One region of the Bradyrhizobium sp. USDA 3256 genome, then DNA from elsewhere that is predicted to be linked to it. Evidence: predicted binding sites of a transcription regulator. Region 1 holds the regulator's gene; each other region holds the start of a gene.
What was found. Region 1 encodes PhoB, which activates phosphate uptake and scavenging genes when phosphate is short. Its sites were predicted from a motif close to TGTCATNNANCTGTCAT; they were not measured.

Region 1 (4,466 bases):
TGGCAGCGTTGGTCATGGCGATCACTGACGGTTTGAAGCCGACAATTGCCGCGCGCCTTGACGCCAGCGCAGCAACGGCCAGCTTCGGAAAACAAAACGGCCGCCTTTGCGGGCGGCACGTGGCGGGCATTCTATGCTGCGGTCAGTAAGTGTCAATCGCCACGAAGTGGCCTTCCTGCAATGCGAAACGAGCGCAATCCGGAGCATTCCGGTGCGGTGGAAAAGCCTCATCGAAATGCTTAACTGTGTGGGAACATGTGGACGCACGGCCGCGGACTCTTGCGCCTGAGTCACGCCATATTGTAGCGTTTGGCCTGTCGGGTACGACATCTCGTGCGGCGGTACTGGACCCTCTAAGTAGCCTTCGTGTCTCGCGTAAACGTTCGGGCGCAACACCGTGCCCGGCGAGGGCTAAGGGATTCTGGCCGCAGGGATATTTGTCCAGATTGGCTCGCAGCGCCGCTCCAACGATTGGCCGGCGCTACGCGAAGGGAAGAATGCGATGACTGTATTGACCTGGTCCGACGATCGCGTCGAGCAGCTGAAGAAGCTCTGGGAGTCCGGCCTGTCGGCCAGCCAGATCGCGGCGGAACTTGGCAATGTGACGCGAAACGCCGTGATCGGCAAAGTGCATCGGCTCGGCCTCTCCGGCCGCGCCAAGGCGCCCTCCACGGCCGCGCCGCGGCAGCGCAAGGCTCGCCCCGCCCAGCACATGATGCGGGTGGCGCGACCGGTCTCGCGCGGCAACACCGCGCTGGCGCACGCCTTCGAGGTCGAAATGGAGCCCGATCCGATCTCCTACGACAATGTGGTGCCAATGAGCCAGCGGCTCTCGCTGCTCGAGCTGAACGAGGCCACCTGTCATTGGCCGGTCGGCGATCCCTCGAGCCCGGAATTCTTCTTCTGCGGCGGCAAGGCGCTCGCCGGCCTGCCCTATTGCGCGCATCACTCGCGCGTCGCCTACCAGCCCGCCGCCGATCGCCGCCGGCCGTCGGCGAAACCGCAGATCAAGTGAGCACTCGGGAAAACGTCGGAAGACCTCAAAAACAAATCCCCGCGAAAGCGGGGATTTTTTTGTGTGACGCAGCCCGGCTATATCACCAGCGTCGTCCCGGTGCATGCCGGGACCCATACGCCGCGGCCGGCGCAATCGGCAAGCGGCCAGACGGCTTTCTAACAACGCCCATTGGTGGCTATTGATCCCGGCTTTCGCCGTGTTGCGGTTTATGAATGCCGCTTGGCCGTTACGGCTGCGGCTCGGCCTTGGCAAAGCGGTCATCGAGCGCGTAGCCGGCGCCGCGCACGGTGCGGATCGGGTCCTGCTCGCGGCCGGGATTGAGGAGCTTACGCAGACGGCCGATATGCACGTCGACGGTGCGCTCATCGATGTAGATGTCGCGGCCCCAGACGCTGTCGAGCAGTTGCTCGCGGCTGAAGACGCGGCCGGGATGCTCGAGAAAGAATTCGAGCAGGCGATACTCGGTCGGCCCGAGATCGATCGGACGGCCCGAGCGCGCCACGCGGCGCTTCTCGCGGTCGAGCTCGATGTCGCCGTAGGTCAACACGGTCGCAAGCCGCTCCGGGCTGGCGCGGCGCAAGAGGCCCTTCACCCGCGCCAGCAGCTCCGGCACCGAGAACGGCTTGACGATGTAATCGTCGGCGCCGGTGGCAAGCCCGCGTACGCGCTCGCTTTCCTCGCCGCGCGCGGTCAGCATGATGATCGGAAGTTGCTTGGTCTCGGGCCGCGCCCGCAGGCGGCGGCACAGCTCGATGCCGGACAGGCCCGGCAGCATCCAGTCCAGCACCACGAGGTCGGGAACGCGCTCCTTCAGGCGGGTGTCGGCATCGTCGCCGCGCCCGACCGTCTCGACATCGTAGCCTTCCGCATCGAGATTGTAGCGCAACAGCGTCGTCAGCGCTTCCTCGTCTTCGACTACCAGAATGCGTGCGCTCATCGGTTTAAGTTCTTTCTCTGTGGTGATCCGTTGCCCAGACGCAAACCGAAACGCTTACTTCCTTGAGCATAGTCCCCGCGGAAACGAGTTGTCGAAGGACAATCCGGTTCCGCGCTTGCCGATCAAGCCTCAGCTGCCCGGCACCGTGGTGGCAAAAGTGGTCATGTCGCCCTTCGGGCGCTTGTCGGTGATCTGCTGGCCCTCGATCATGTAGAATACGGTCTCGGCGATATTGGTGGCGTGATCGCCGATCCGCTCGATGTTCTTGGCGCAGAACATCAGATGGATGCAGAACGAGATGTTGCGCGGATCTTCCATCATGTAGGTGAGCAGTTCGCGGAACAGCGAGGTGCAGATCGCATCGACCTCCTCGTCGCCCTTCCAGACGTTCATCGCCGCCGGCAGGTCGTGCGCGGCATAGGCGTCGAGCACCGACTTGACCTGCGACAGCACGAGGTCGGTCATGTGCTCGAGGCCGCGGATCAGCTTCAGCGGCTGGAAATCGCTCTCCAGCGCCGCGACGCGCTTGCCCATGTTCTTGGCGAGGTCGCCGATCCGCTCGAGGTCGGTGGCGACGCGCATCGCGCTGACGATCTCACGCAGGTCGATCGCCATCGGCTGGCGGCGCGCGATCGTCAGCACCGCGCGCTCTTCGATGTTGCGCTGCAGATTGTCGATCTCGATGTCGGCGGCGACCACGCGCTTGCCGAGCGCGACGTCGCGACGGATCAGCGCGTCGACCGACTCGGTAATCATCCGTTCGACCAGGCCGCCCATCTCGGCGACCAGGCGGGTCAACTCCTGCAGGTCGCTGTCGAATGCCTTGGCGGTATGTTCAGAAGCCATCGCTTGTCTCCCTCAACCATGGTCCCGGGGATCATGGTTTCGTGTCCTGAATTTTAGCATGACCTGATCGGAAAACCGGTTGCCACTTTTCCGGATCATGCGCCGGTCAACCGAACCGGCCGGTGATGTAGTCCTGGGTGCGCCGATCGCTCGGTGAGGTGAAGATCTTGTTGGTGTCGTCGAACTCGATCAGCTCGCCGAGATACATGAAGGCGGTCTTGTCGGAGACGCGCGCCGCCTGCTGCATGTTGTGGGTGACGATCGCGATCGTGTAGTCCTCGGAGAGCTCCTGGATCAGTTCCTCGACCTTGGCGGTCGAGATCGGGTCGAGCGCCGAGCACGGCTCGTCGAACAGGATCACCTCGGGACGCACCGCCACGGTGCGCGCGATGCACAGCCGCTGCTGCTGGCCGCCGGAGAGCGACAGGCCGGAGGCGTTCAGCTTGTCCTTGACCTCGTTCCACAGCGCGCCGCCGCGCAGCGCCTTCTCGACCCGGTCGTCCATCTCGGACTTCGAAATCTTCTCGTAGAGGCGGATGCCGAAGGCGATGTTCTCGTAGATCGTCATCGGGAACGGCGTCGGCTTCTGGAACACCATGCCGACCCGCGCGCGTAACAAATTAAGATCGAGCTTGGGGTCGAGAATGTTGGTCTGGTCCAGCATCAGCTGGCCGACCGCGCGCTGGCCCGGATACAGGTCGTACATCCGGTTGAAGATGCGCAGCAGGGTCGACTTGCCGCAGCCGGACGGGCCGATGAACGCCGTGACGCGGTTGGTGCCGAGCGTAAGGTTGATGTTCTTCAGCGCGTGGTGCTCGCCGTAATAGAAGTTGAGGTTTCGCACCGTGACCTTCGGCGGCGCTTCCGGCAGCGGAACCTGGGGAACGTGGCCTGCGGCAGTCGTGGAGACGGAAAGCTCGGTCATTTTGCGGCCCTTTCGGCACCAAGGATACGCGCGCCGATATTCAACGCGAGCACGGTGAATGTGATGAGCAGCGCACCGCTCCACGCCAGCTCTTTCCAGTAGGCGTAGGGGCTCTGCACGAAGTTGTTGATGGTTACCGGCAGGTTGGCCATCGTCTTGGTCAGATCCAGGCTGAAGAACTGGTTCGACAGCGCGGTGAACAGCAGCGGCGCGGTCTCGCCAGCGACGCGGGCGGTCGCCAGCAGCACGCCGGTGATCAGACCCGATCGCGCAGCACGATAAGCGATCCGCTTGATCACCAGCGAACGCGGCAGGCCGAGCGCGGAGGCGGCCTCGCGCAGCGGATTGGGCACCAAGAGCAGCATGTCCTCGGTGGTGCGCAGCACGACCGGGATCACGATCACCGCGAGCGCGAGGCTGCCTGCGATCGCCGAGAAGCCGCGCATCGGCACCACCACCGCACCATAGATGAACAGGCCGATGATGATCGAGGGCGCGCTGAGCAGGATGTCGTTGATGAAGCGGATCACCGAGGTCAGCTTGTCGTGCTTGCCGTATTCGGCGAGGTAGGTGCCGGCGAACAGGCCAAGCGGCGCGCCGATGCCGACGCCGATCACGGTCATGATGACCGAGCCGACGATGGCGTTGAGCAGGCCGCCTTCGGTCGAGCCGGGCGGCGGCGTGTTCTGGGTGAACAGCTGCACGCTGAGGCCGGCAAGGCCGTTATAGAGCAGCGTGAT
Region 2 (4,466 bases), 5.9 Mb from region 1:
GGTGCTGACGCTGGCGGCGATGGCCGGCAGCGTGATCCTGCTTGGCCTCGCGCTGAAGACGCTGCCGATTGGAACTGCCTATGCGGTCTGGACCGGGATCGGCGCGGTCGGCACCGCGGCGCTCGGCATCATCCTGCTCGGCGAACCCGCGACCGCGATGCGGCTTGCCAGCATCGGACTGATCGTTGCCGGCATCGTCGGGCTGAAGCTGGTCGGCTGATTATTCCTTTTTGGGACGCGTTTTCTTAACGCGAACCGGCTTCCACTTCGCTCGAAAACGCTACTTCAGAATCTGCACCGCCCAATAGCTCGCGGCTGCGACCGCGGCCGACGCCGGGATCGTGATCACCCAGGCGTAGACGATCGAGCTCGCCACATTCCAGCGCACGGCGGAGAGCCGCCGTGCGGCGCCGACGCCGACGATGGCGCCCGTGATGGTGTGCGTGGTCGATACGGGAACCCCGAGATAGGTCGCCATGAACAGCGTCACGGCGCCGCCGGTTTCGGCGCAGAAACCCTGCATCGGCGTCAGCTTGGTGATCCGCAGCCCCATGGTGCGGACGATCCGCCAGCCGCCCATCAGGGTACCCAGCGCCATCGCGCTCTGGCAGGCCAGCACCACCCAGAACGGAATTTCGAACTTGTCGCCGAGATGGCCCTGCGAATAGAGCAGCACGGCGATGATGCCCATGGTCTTTTGCGCGTCGTTGCCGCCATGGCCGAGCGAATAGAGCGACGCCGAGGCGAATTGCAGGATGCGGAACGCGCGATCGACCGCGAACGGCGTCGAGCGCACCGAGAGCCAGGACACGATCGCGACCAGCACCAGCGCCAGCAGGAAGCCGACCAGCGGCGACAGCACGATCGCGAGCAAGGTCTTGGAGAGCCCGCTCCACACCGCCGCCGAAATGCCCGCCTTCGCCATGCCGGCGCCGACCAGGCCGCCGATCAGCGCGTGCGAGCTCGACGACGGAATGCCCAGCGCCCAGGTGATCACGTTCCAGACGATCGCGCCGACCAGCGCGGCGAAGATCACGGTCGCATCCACCACCGACGGCTCGATGATCCCGGTGCCGATCGTGTTGGCAACGTGCAGGCCGAACACCAGGAACGCGACGAAGTTGAAGAACGCCGCCCAGAACACCGCATATTGCGGCCGCAGCACGCGGGTCGAGACGATGGTTGCAATCGAGTTCGCGGCGTCGTGCAGGCCATTCAGGAAGTCGAACAGCAGCGCGACCGCGATCAGGATGGTCAGAATTGGAAGACCCAGCGTGGCGTCCACGTGATGCCCCGCTCTATAGTGCTTTGTTGAGCATGATCGCCGCGCAAACACCTCGCGTTTGTCGCAGGGAAAACCGCATCACACTTTTCCGGATCATGCTCAGACTTGCTCGATCACGATCGAGTTGATCTCGTTGGCGACGTCGTCGAAACGGTCGGCCACTTTCTCAAGATGGTCGTAGATCTCCGCGCCGACGATGTAGTCCATCGTGTTGGCGTCGCGATGCTTCAGGAAAAGCTCCTTGAGCCCGATATCCTGGAGATCGTCGACCCGGCCCTCGAGCTTGGTCAGCTCCTCGGTGATCTGGGTCAGCATCGAGACGTTGTGGCCGATCGACTGCAACAGGGGCAGCGCGCGGCCGACCAGATTGGCGCATTCGACGATCAAAGTGCCCATCTCGCGCATCGGCGGCTCGAACTCGCGCACCTCGAACAGCATGACCGCCTTTGCGGTCGCCTGCATCTGGTCGACGGCGTCGTCCATCGAGGTGATCAGGTTCTTGATATCGCCGCGATCGAACGGGGTGATGAAGGTGCGGCGGACCGCGGTCAGAACCTCGCGGGTGACGCTATCGGCGTCGTTCTCGAACTGATTGACGCGCTGGCAGAAGACGGGAGTCTCCTCCCCGCCCTTCAGCATGTCCTGCAACGCCAATGCGCATTGCACGGAGGTCCGGGCGTGTCGGGCGAACAGGTCGAAAAACCGCTCTTCCTTGGGCAGGAAGGCGCGAAACCAGCGCAGCATGTCTCAGTTCCATCATTCCGGGACAGCCCTTTTAGCGACTGTCACAGAACTGTCATAGAGCATCTGGCGGGGAAAACACCTGACACGACCGCCCGAGCGGGCGGTCGTCCACCGCTAAAGTCGGCCGAAAATCGCCGAGACCTGCCCTACAGCGACCGCCGCAGGAGGTGGGCGAGCTCACCGACCAGGCCGCGCCGGAACAGCAGCACGCAGGTCACGAAGATCACACCCTGGATCACCGTCACCCATTGGCCGAAACCGGCGAGATATTGCTGCATGGCGATGATCACGAAGGCGCCGACCACCGGGCCGAAGATGGTGCCGAGACCGCCGACCAGCGTCATCAGCACGATTTCACCGGACATCGACCAGTGCACGTCGGTGAGCGAGGCATTCTGCGCCACGAACACCTTCAGCGAGCCGGCAAAGCCCGCCAGCGTGCCCGACAGGATGAAGGCGAGCAGCTTGTACTGGTCGGTCTTGTAGCCGAGCGAGATCGCACGCGGCTCGTTCTCGCGGATCGACTTCAGCACCTCGCCGAACGGCGAATTGATAGTGCGGTAGATCAGCAGGAAGCCGGCGAGGAAGCCGACCAGCACGACATAGTAAAGCACCAGCGGCTTCGAAAGATCGAAGATTCCGAGCAGGTGGCCTTGCGGAATGCCCTGGATGCCGTCTTCACCATGGGTGAACGGCGCCTGCAAATAGAGGAAGTAAAGCAGCTGCGACAGCGCCAGCGTGATCATCGAGAAATAGATGCCCTGCCGCTTGATCGAGATGTAGCCGGTGACCAGGCCGAGCAAGGCCGCGGCCGCGGTGCCGACCAGGATGCCGAGCTCCGGCGACAGCCCCCACACCTTGAGCGCATGCGCCGAGACGTAACCGGCTGTGCCGAGGAACATCGCGTGGCCGAACGACAGCAGGCCGCCATAGCCGATCAGGAGGTTGAAGGCGCAGGCGAGCAGCGCGAAGCACAGCGCCTGCATGACGAAGAACGGATAGATCCCCGTCCACGGCACGATCGCCAGCAGCAGCGCCATCGCGGCGAATACGATCATCTCGTCGCGCATCGCGCGCGGCGTGATCGGAAGTGTATCGTCGGTCAATGCTGACATATCAAGCCGCCCGTCCCGTCAGTCCCGTTGGCTTCACCAGCAACACCACCACCATCAGGACAAACACCACGGTGTTGGAGGCCTCGGGATAAAAATACTTGGTCAGTCCCTCGATCACGCCGAGCGCGAAGCCGGTGATGATCGAACCCATGATCGAGCCCATGCCGCCAATCACGACCACCGCGAACACGACGATGATGAGATCGGCGCCCATCAGCGGGCGGACCTGGTTGATCGGCGCCGACAGCACGCCGGCGAGTGCGGCAAGACCGACACCGAGCCCGTAGGTCAGCGTGATCATGCGCGGCACGTTGATGCCGAACGCGCGCACCAGCGTCGGGTTCTCGGTCGCGGCGCGCAGGTAGGCGCCGAGCTGCGTCTTCTCGATCAGGAACCACGTGGCAAGGCACACCACGAGCGAGAAGACGACGACCCAGCCGCGATAGATCGGCAGGAACATGAAGCCGAGATTGACGCCGCCCTTGAGCTGATCCGGGATCGAGTAAGGCAGGCCCGAGGACCCGAAATAGTTCTGGAACACGCCCTGCACGATCAGCGCGATGCCGAAGGTCAGCAGCAGTCCGTAGAGATGATCGAGGCCGGTCAGCCATTGCAGCATGGTCCGCTCGAGGATCATGCCGAAGATGCCGACCACGACGGGTGCGATGATCAGCGCCCACCAGTAATTGATGCCGCCCAGGTTGAGCAGGAAATACGCCACGAAGGCGCCCATCATGTAGAGCGCGCCATGCGCGAAATTGATGATGTTGAGCATGCCGAAGATGACGGCGAGCCCCAGACTGAGCAGCGCGTAGAACGAGCCGTTGATCAGTCCCACCAGAAGCTGTGCGTAGAGAGCCTGCATCGAATGAGCTTTCGCTAGATAGATGAAGCCCGCCGGCCACGCCCATGGCCGGCGGGCATGATCGTCACTTCTTCAGAAGCGCGCAGGTGCTCTTGTCGAGCGGCGTGAAGGCCTGGTTGCCCGGCACGGTGCCAACCAGCTTGTAGAAGTCCCACGGTCCCTTGGACTCCGAGGGCTTCTTCACCTCGAACAGATAGGCGTCGTGGGTGACGCGGCCATTGGCCTCGACCTCGCCCTTGCCGAACAGCGGATCGTCGGTCGGGATCGTCTTCATCTTCGCGACCACCTTGGCGCCGTCATGCGGATTGCCGCCGAGCGCTTCCAGCGCCTTGAAGTAATGCATGAGGCCCGCATAGACGCCGGCCTGCACCATGGTCGGGGGCGCGCTGTTCTTCATCCGCTCCGAGAAGCGCTTGGAGAACGCGCGGGTCTTGTCGTTGAGGTCCCAGTAGAACGT
Region 3 (4,466 bases), 530 kb from region 1:
GGCGACGAGAAGGTCACGATCCGCGGGCTGCAGGGCGATCTGAAGCCGCGCCAGACATTGACGGCCGAGATCGTCTCCGCTGACGGCGGCAAAAAGGATGTCCCGCTGCTCTGCCGCATCGATACGCTGGACGAGCTCGATTACTATCGCAACGGCGGCATCCTGCATTATGTGCTGCGCAAACTCGCGGCCTAAGGGCCCCTTGTTTGAGCATGGTCTATCCGGAAAACCGCTTCACACTTTTCCGGACCATGCTCCAACGCGGATTTGTGATCGGTGCCTCACTGCTTAGTGAGTAGCGGCTAAAAAGAAGGCGGCCTATGAAAAGGCCGCTTTCTCGCGTTTTGGGGCACGCAAGTTCAGGGACAGACTTCATGCTCCGTACAATTACGGATGGAAATCATCACGACTGGTTCGCAGTATGACAGCGATGATGGCCTATAACTGTATCTCGCGATGGTCGAGCGCCCTTGGCATCTGCGCAATCGTCGCGATCATCCGCCCCGCCCACGCTGATCCGCGTGCTGTCGTCGAACTCTTCACCTCGCAGGGATGCTCGTCCTGTCCGCCCGCGGACAAGATCATCGGTGACCTCGCGAAGGACCCCAACGTCATCGCGCTGAGCATGCCGATCGACTATTGGGACTATCTCGGCTGGAAGGACACGCTGGCCGATTCCCGTTTCAGCGCGCGCCAGAAGGCCTATTCGCATGTGCGCGGCGACCGCGACGTCTACACGCCGCAGGCTGTGATCAACGGCTCCGCGCATGTGATCGGCAGCGACCGCGCCAGCATCGAGAGCGCGATCAAGGACACCGAGAAGGGCGGCAGCGTGATGTCGGTGCCGGTGACGATGACGCTGACCGGCAAGCAGATCAATGTGTCGGTCGCCGCATCGAAGTCGCCCGCAGTGTCGCGCGGCGAGGTCTGGATCTGCTCGATCTCCAAGTCGGTGCCGATCTCGATCGCGCGCGGCGAGAACCGCGGCCGCGAGATCACCTACCACAACGTGGTGCGCAATCTCCTCAAGGTCGGCGACTGGAACGGTTCGTCCGGGAGCTGGACCGTGCCGCTGGAGAACATCACGCGTGACGGTGTCGATGCTGCTGCGGTGTACGTCCAGGACGGCAACCGCGACAAGCCGGGCCCGATGCTCGGCGCTGCCTTCACCTCGCTTCACTAGCGCCTCGCCACAGTAAGGCGCGATAAGCTGGCTTCGGCCAGTCGCGTCGCTGGCCGCACGCATGTTGTCGTCAGCTGCGCATGGCGACAAACCTGCATTCAGTGATTTGCCGAAAGGAAGGGCGGGGGCTTTGCGCGCGTCTCGCTTGCGCAGGCCCCAAAACAAAAAGGACCAACTTTCGTTGGCCCAGTGTTGGGATTTGACTCCCCTGCGAACAGGCCCGATCCCGACGGCCCCGGGGGGCTGGGGGCTGAGGAATCCGGAACCGAAAGGACCGGGCCAACGCAGGATTTCCTTTTCGCAGGGCAGCGGGGCGGGCGATGGGCGGAAGTGGGGCAGCAATATGATTCCGCTAACGTTCCCGTGACTCTGCGGTTTTCCGGACAATCCGCCGCGCGCGGCGGTGGTTAAGGCCCGGTTGCATTGCGATTGGCCCCTTGCGGGCCCCCTCGCTTAGCGCGATCATGTCACTCTCGTGACGATCCCGAACAGGGGCCTTCGGAACCCGATCGTCACCGAGGTGACAGGAGGCGCTCGATGAGTTTGATCTCGGAGGACACTGATCCGAGCGGGAGTCGTGCCGCGGCGCGCACCGCCGCCGCGACCCCTCAGCCCAACCGCGTGACATTCAATAGACTTGAGCTCAACCGCATTCTCAATCTCTACGGCCGCATGGTCGCCGACGGCGAGTGGCGCGATTATGCGATCGACTTCCTGAAGGACCGTGCCGTGTTCTCGGTGTTCCGGCGCGCATCCGAAATGCCGATCTACCGGATCGAGAAGGATCCCCGGCTTGCGCGCAAGCAGGGCATGTACAGCGTGATTTCAGCGACCGGCCTGATCCTCCGCCGCGGCCATGAACTGGAACGCGTGCTGTTCGTGATCGATCGCAAGCTGTCGCTGGTCTAAGCGCGTTCGCGCGACCCGTTGGGTCCATCCGGGCTACTCTCGTTCCGACCCTCCCCTTGAAAAGGGGAGGTCGCTTTGCTCACGAGAGCAAAGCGGGTGGGGATATTCTCCCTCCACATACGCCGTCGTCTGCGGCTGACCCCCATCCCGACCTTCCCCCTTTCGGGGGGAGGAGAAGAAACCGTAGCGCGGATGAAGCGTACGCAATCCTGGGCCGGTCTCTCCAAAGACTTACCCGGATTACGCTGCGCTCCATCCGGGCTATGCCGCATTTTGCCTCGCGCAAAAGAAAAGCCCCGGCCGTGTGGCCGGGGCTCGGATCGATCGGCTCCGCTCGATGCGCTTAGTCGCGCTGGCCGAGCAGCTGCAGGAGCAGCGTGAACAGGTTGATGAAGTTCAGGTAGAGCGACAGCGCACCAGTGATTGCCGCACGCTCTGCCATCACGCCACCCTGCGAGGCGTAGCCGTAGATGTAGTCGTTCTTCAGCCGCTGGGTGTCCCAGGCGGTGAGGCCCGCGAACACCAGCACGCCGACCACCGACACGATGAACTGCAGCGCCGAGCTCGCCAGGAACAGATTGACCAGGCTCGCGATGATGATGCCGATCAGACCCATGAACAGGAACGAGCCCATGCCGCTCATGTCACGCTTGGTGGTGTAGCCGTAGAGGCTCAGCGCACCGAACGTCGCCGCGGTGATGAAGAACACGCGCACGATCGAGGTGTGCGTGTACACCAGGAAGATCGACGACAGCGACAGGCCCATCAGCGCCGAGAACACCCAGAACAGGAGTTGGGCGGTCGCGGGCTGCAGGCGGTTGATGCCGGCCGAGATGACGAACACCATCGCCAGAGGGGCGAGGATGAACAGCCACTTCAGCGGGCTCACGAACATCGCGTAGCCGAACTGCGTCAGATAGGCGTTGCCGAACTTGGCGACGGCGGCCGACTGGTCGGTCGTCACCGCACCCATGTAGACGCCGAGCGCGGCGAGGCCGGTGATGGCCAGGCCGATGCTCATGTAGTTGTAGATGCGCAGCATGTAGGCGCGCAGACCGGCGTCGACGGCCGCAGCGTCAATGCGCCCGGCGGCCCGGCCGAAAGGAGAAGCGTAGTTGCGGTCTAGGTCCGACATGGTCGAATTCCCGTGGTTGGTCCCGGTGGAGCGCAAGGGATTTGCGGCGCCGGTCGTAAATCTATCTCAGATGGCTCGGTTTGCGGAACATTAATTTCCGTGTCATTCAAACCGACTATCCGACCCGATTGGTATGTGGGAAATTAACACATCCGACGCAAGCTTCCACGCGCGGCCGAATGTCGCTCTACCCTAGCATTATAGGCAAAAACGGGCGCTCGCGCCGCTACATTTTGTCACAAATTCCGCAACACTGAGGCCGGCTTCTGGTTTAGCGCGAGCAGCGTCCCGGCGAGCCCCAGTCCGACCGTGACGACCAGCGCGGCGACCACGACCAGCGCGGCGCTGCCGGCCTGCCAGATAAAACTCAGCGTCATCAGCCGCGTCACGATCAGCCAGGCCGCGATCGAGCCGGCGATCACCCCGAACACGGCGGTTGCAAAACCGATCATCAGATACTCTAGCGCGTAAGCGCCGAGCAATCGCACCCGCGTGGCGCCGAGCGTCTTGAGAATCACGGCGTCATAGACGCGGTGACGGTGTCCGGCGGCCAGTGCGCCGCCGAGCACCAGGATTGCGGATATCAGCGTCACGGCGCTGGCGCCGCGGATCGCCAGCACCAGATTGCTGACCACGCTGCCGACCGTCTCCAGCGCTTCGCGGACCCGCACGCTGGTCACCATCGGGAACGCGTCGGCGACCTGCTTGATGATGCGCGCGTCGTCGGCGGAATCGGCATGTGGTTCCGTCAGGGTCGCGACATGGCTGTGCGGCGCGCCCTTGAAGGCATTCGGCGAGAACACCAGCACGAAATTGATGCCGAGGCCCTGCCAGTCGATGTTGCGCAGGTTGGCGATCTTCGCCGGCACGTCGCGTCCGAGCACGTTGACGACGATCTCGTCGCCGATCTTCAACGACAGGCCGTCGGCGATCTTCTTCTCCATCGAGACCAGCGGGGGTCCGCTGTAGTCCGGTCCCCACCATTCGCCCTCGACGATCTTCGAGCCCTTGGGGATTTCGCCGGTATAGGTCAGGCCGCGGTCGCTCTGCAGCACCCATTCCGAATCGACCGACGGCTTGAGCTGGTCGGCCTTGACGCCGCGCGCGGCGACGATGCGTCCGCGCAGCATCGGCACGTCCTCGACGGTCGAGCCGGCGGCGACCTTGGCCAGGAAGGCATTGAAGCGGTCGGCCTCGGTGGAGGGGATGTCGATGAAGAAGAACGACGGTGCCCGCTCC
Region 4 (4,466 bases), 620 kb from region 1:
ACCGCGGGGTCAACTGACCCCAAGCTGCCTTGCGATCGCGTTCATGGCCTTGGCGAGGTCGATGTCGCGCTTGGTCACCCCGCCGACATCGTGGGTCGACAGCACCACCTCGACCGTCTTGTAGACGTTTTTCCACTCGGGATGATGGTCGCTCTTCTCGGCGACCAGGGCGGCGCGGGCCATGAACCCGAAAGCCTCGTTGAAGTCCTTGAACACGAAAGTCTTGGCGATCGCCTCGCGGCCGGACGTCTCCGACCAGCCGGCCAGTTCCCAAAGGGCGGCCTTCCTCGCCTCCGCTGACAGCCGTTCGACCATGGTAACCCTCCCGTTTAGCGCCGATTTTAGCCTAACAACCGGCCTCCGGGATGGGATCCACGCCCAAATTAAGGCCGAAATCGCGTCCTATCGCCGCTGGTAACCATGACGGAGTTGTAACATCTGTCCATTCAGTAATTTGCTACACATAGAGGATGTATGCGCGTTGGTAGTTTTGCGAGATTGAGCCCCGACGATTGTTTGCGAGATCGATGACAGACGGCTCCGCCAGCATGTCGCCCAAGCCGCTGCGTTCGGCAAAGCGGCGGCTGATGTTCGTTTTGATCGCGGGCGCGCTGGCCATCATCGGCACGTTGCTGGCCGGCTATTATTTCGCCGTGCGTCCGGTGACGCTGCGGATCGCGGTCGGTCCTGCCAACAGCGATGACCTCAAGGTCGTGCAGGCGCTGGCGCAGGCCTTCAACAACCAGCAGAACACCCAGGTCAAGCTGAGGCCGGTGCAGACCGAGGGCGCTACCGCCAGCGCCCAGACGCTGGCCGACGGCAAGGCCGATCTCGCCATCATCCGCGGCGATCTCGAGGTGCCGAAGAATGCCCAGGCGGTCGCGACCCTGCGCAAGAATGTCGTGGTGATGTGGGTTCCGCCCGCCAAGGGCAAGGTTCGGAAATCCGCGCGGATCACCAAGATCGCACAGCTCGCCGGCCGCAAGATCGGCGTCGTCGGCCGCACCCCGGCCAATGTCAATTTGCTGAAGCTGATCCTGACGCAATACGGCGTCGACCCGATGAAGGTCGAGATCGTTCAATTCCCGGCCAATGAGGCGGCGGAAGCGATCAAGAATCTCAAGGCCGACGCCTATCTCGCCGTCGGCCCGGCCAACAGCAAGATCACGATCGATGCGATCACGGCGTCGGTCCGCGACGGCGGCGAGCCCAGCTTCCTTGCGATCGACGCCTCCGAGGCGATCGCGCAGAACCATCCGGCCTATGAGGCCGCGGAAATCCCCGCGGGCTCGCTCGGCTCCGCCGACCGGCCCGACGACGAGGTGAAGACGATCAGCTTCTCGCACCACATCGTTGCGCGGAAGGGCCTGTCGGACTCGACGGTCGCAGCATTCACGCGGCAATTGTTCGCGATCCGGCAGTCGCTCAAGACCGATTTCCCGCTCGCCGCCAAGATCGAGACGCCGGACACCGACAAGGATGCCACCATTCCGGTGCATCCCGGCGCCGCCGCGTTTGTCGACGGCGAGGAGAAAACCTTCCTCGACCGCTACAGCGACTACATCTGGTGGAGCCTGATGGCGTTCTCGGCGATGGGCTCGGCCGGCGCGTGGTTCGCCGGCTATCTCAAGCAGGACGAACGCAACACCAACACCTCGCAGCGCGAACGCCTGCTGGAGATGCTGAAGACCGCACGGCAAAGCGATTCGATCGAGGAACTCGACCAGATGCAGGCGGAGGCCGACGACATCCTGCGCCACACGCTGGACTGCTTCGAGCACGGCGCCATCGAGGAAGGCACGCTGACCGCGTTCAACATCGCGCTCGAGCAGCTTCATAACGCCGTCGCCGACCGCAAGGCGCTGCTGTTTAGCATGCCGCAGAATTTGCAACGGGCTGCGACGCAGTTCCGGGCGGCGGGCACGGCGTAGAGGGCGCCCCCATTCTCTATCCGCAAACTCCCCTTGCCTCTCCCGCTTGCGGGGGGAGGGAGCCTGAGAGGCGTGCACACCTTACGATCTGGGCAGTTGCCCAGTCTCCCGCTCCCGCGCTTCCCTGTAATCTCTCCGTCATGGAATTTTTCTAGGTCTTGGCGCGCCTGCGGCGCATTGTCGCTGTGACCTGAGGAGGCTCCCCATGACGATCCGGTTCTCGCGAAATCTCACCCGCCGACGCTTTCTCTCCACGGCGGCTGCGGCCGGCGCTGGCGTGATCGCGATGCCCTATCTGTCGCGCGCCGCCGACCGCCCCGTGATCACCCATGGCGTGCAGTCCGGCGATGTCGGCGTCGACGGCGGCGTGGTGTGGGCGCGTGCGGACCGGCCGTCGCAGATGATGGTCGAGGTCGCGACCACCGAGTCCTTCAAGGACGCCCATACGCTGCCGCCGGTCACGGCGCTGCCCGAGAGCGACTTCACCGCCAAGATGCTGCTGGAGAACCTGCCCTCCGGCCAGGACATCTTCTATCGCGTCCGCTTCCGCGACCTCGCCCATATCGACATCGTCGGCGAGCCGGTGGTCGGACGCTTCCGCACCGCGCCGAGCGATCGCCGCGACGTCTCCTTCGTGTGGGGCGGCGATGTCGCCGGCCAGGGCTGGGGCATCAATCCCGACGACGGTGGCATGATCACCTTCGCCGCGATGAAGAAGCACGCTCCGGATTTCCTTCTGCACTCCGGCGACACGATCTACGCCGACGGCGTGATCCCCTCCGAGGTGAAGCTTCCCGACGGCAAGATCTGGAAGAACGTCACGATACCCGAGAAGGCCAAGGTCGCCGAGACGCTCGACGAATACCGGGCCGCCCACAAGTATAACTTCCTCGACAACAACGTCCGCGCCTTCAATGCCGAGGTGCCGATCTTCGTGCAGTGGGACGATCACGAGGTGACCAACAACTGGTCGCTGTCGAAACAGCTGCCGGCGGCCTACAAGGAGCGCGACATCACCGTGCTCGCGGCGCGCGCGGCAAAGGCCTTCCACGAGATGTATCCGATGCGCGAGAGCATCGTCGAGCCGGGCCGCGTCTATCGCACGCTGAGCTACGGTCCGCATCTCGACGTCTTCATGCTCGACGAGCGCAGCTATCGCGGCTCCAACGGCCCGAACCTGCAGGAGCAATACGGCCCCGACGCCTATTTCATCGGCCCGGACCAGATGGCCTGGCTCAAGCGCGCGCTGCTCAACTCGCGCGCCACCTGGAAGGTGATCGCCTCCGACATGCCGCTCTCGCTGATCGTCTATGACGATGCGGCCAACAAGAAGGGCTCGGAAGCCTTTGCGCAGGGCGATGGCCCGGCGCGCGGCCGCGAGCTCGAGATCGCCGATATCCTGCGCTTCATCAAGACCGCGGGAATCGTCAACACGGTGTGGCTGACCGCCGACGTGCATTACGCCGCCGCGCACTACTACAACCCGAACAAGGCCCAGTTCCAGGAGTTCGATCCGTTCTGGGAATTCGTCTCCGGCCCGCTGCATGCCGGCACGTTCGGTCCGAACGAGCTCGACAACACCTTCGGCCCCGAGGTGAAGTTCATCAAGGCGCCGGGCGAAGGCAACCAGAACCTGCCGCCGTCGGCGGGCATGCAGTTCTTCGGCCACGTCAGGATCGACGGCAAGAGCGGGCAGATGATGGTGAGCCTACGCGACCGCGTCGACGCCGAGCTGTGGGCGATCACGCTCGACCCGAAGCCGGTCTAGTTCGGTCACAGCCACGGCGGAACCGGACTCTTTGTCTTGACGGCCTTGCCTCCAAGGCGAGGCAACGCGATTGCCGGGGATGGACCTTCCCGGCCTCTTCCGGTACCGATGTCAGAGCCGTTATGCTGGGGGCCCGGAGGGGCGGAGCATGAGGCGCTGCGAATTCTTTCGCGTGCTCGGTGGTATCGTCGCGAGGTTTCGGCCTCGCCGCTTTTTGGTCGTCGCGATCGCAGTGTTCGCGCTGCTGCCGATCGAAGCCAGCGATGCCGGCTGGCTGCCCGATCTCTTCAGGAGCTCACCCAAGCATGCCAAGTCGCCGAAGCGCGCGAAGGCGACAAGGGCTGGCAAATTGGCAAGGCACCGCGCTCCGCCCAGGCACCGCGCCATGCGGCTGGCCGCCCTTGGGCCAGTCACCCTGCCGCTTTCAGCTCTCAAGCCGGCCGCTGCCAAATGCGATCCCGCGACGTTCCGGATCGTGCTGGATGTCGGACATACCGCGCAATCGGAAGGCGCGATCAGTGCGCGGAATGTTGCCGAGTTCACCTTCAACCTGCGCCTTGCGAAGCTGATCGAGGAGAGGTTGAAAGCCGAAGGCTTCGCCGAAACCAGGCTGCTGCTGACCGAAGGCAAAGCGAGACCGAGCCTCTTCAAGCGGGTCGCCGCCGCCAACAATCTGCACGCGGATCTGCTGATGTCGATCCACCATGACTCCGTGCCCAACAAGATGCTCGAGGACTGGGAGTTCGAGGGCAAGAAAAGCCACTTCA

Region 2: the regulator PhoB is predicted to act here: its motif matches at 2,069-2,085, upstream of ACVWY5_RS14490 (DUF47 domain-containing protein).
Region 3: the regulator PhoB is predicted to act here: its motif matches at 1,648-1,664, upstream of ACVWY5_RS40115 (DUF2794 domain-containing protein).
Region 4: the regulator PhoB is predicted to act here: its motif matches at 2,057-2,073, upstream of ACVWY5_RS39710 (alkaline phosphatase D family protein).

Annotation. Positions count from the first base shown of each region.
Region 1 is NZ_JBSSAE010000002.1:8,611,812-8,616,277, reverse strand. It holds gene ACVWY5_RS42470 (aspartate aminotransferase family protein) at 1-16, opposite strand, end outside; gene ACVWY5_RS42465 (GcrA family cell cycle regulator) at 503-1,015, shown strand; gene phoB (phosphate regulon transcriptional regulator PhoB) at 1,245-1,955, opposite strand; gene phoU (phosphate signaling complex protein PhoU) at 2,085-2,801, opposite strand; gene pstB (phosphate ABC transporter ATP-binding protein PstB) at 2,908-3,726, opposite strand; gene pstA (phosphate ABC transporter permease PstA) at 3,723-4,466, opposite strand, start outside.
Region 2 is NZ_JBSSAE010000002.1:2,755,816-2,760,281, reverse strand. It holds gene sugE (quaternary ammonium compound efflux SMR transporter SugE) at 1-220, shown strand, start outside; gene ACVWY5_RS14495 (inorganic phosphate transporter) at 281-1,285, opposite strand; gene ACVWY5_RS14490 (DUF47 domain-containing protein) at 1,385-2,029, opposite strand; gene ACVWY5_RS14485 (branched-chain amino acid ABC transporter permease) at 2,176-3,144, opposite strand; gene ACVWY5_RS14480 (branched-chain amino acid ABC transporter permease) at 3,146-4,009, opposite strand; gene ACVWY5_RS14475 (ABC transporter substrate-binding protein) at 4,074-4,466, opposite strand, start outside.
Region 3 is NZ_JBSSAE010000002.1:8,080,056-8,084,521, forward strand. It holds gene acnA (aconitate hydratase AcnA) at 1-195, shown strand, start outside; gene ACVWY5_RS40110 (DUF1223 domain-containing protein) at 422-1,183, shown strand; gene ACVWY5_RS40115 (DUF2794 domain-containing protein) at 1,721-2,092, shown strand; gene ACVWY5_RS40120 (Bax inhibitor-1/YccA family protein) at 2,436-3,227, opposite strand; gene ACVWY5_RS40125 (ABC transporter permease) at 3,464-4,466, opposite strand, start outside.
Region 4 is NZ_JBSSAE010000002.1:7,996,802-8,001,267, reverse strand. It holds gene ACVWY5_RS39720 (4a-hydroxytetrahydrobiopterin dehydratase) at 10-315, opposite strand; gene ACVWY5_RS39715 (TAXI family TRAP transporter solute-binding subunit) at 528-1,931, shown strand; gene ACVWY5_RS39710 (alkaline phosphatase D family protein) at 2,137-3,699, shown strand; gene ACVWY5_RS39705 (N-acetylmuramoyl-L-alanine amidase family protein) at 4,085-4,466, shown strand, end outside.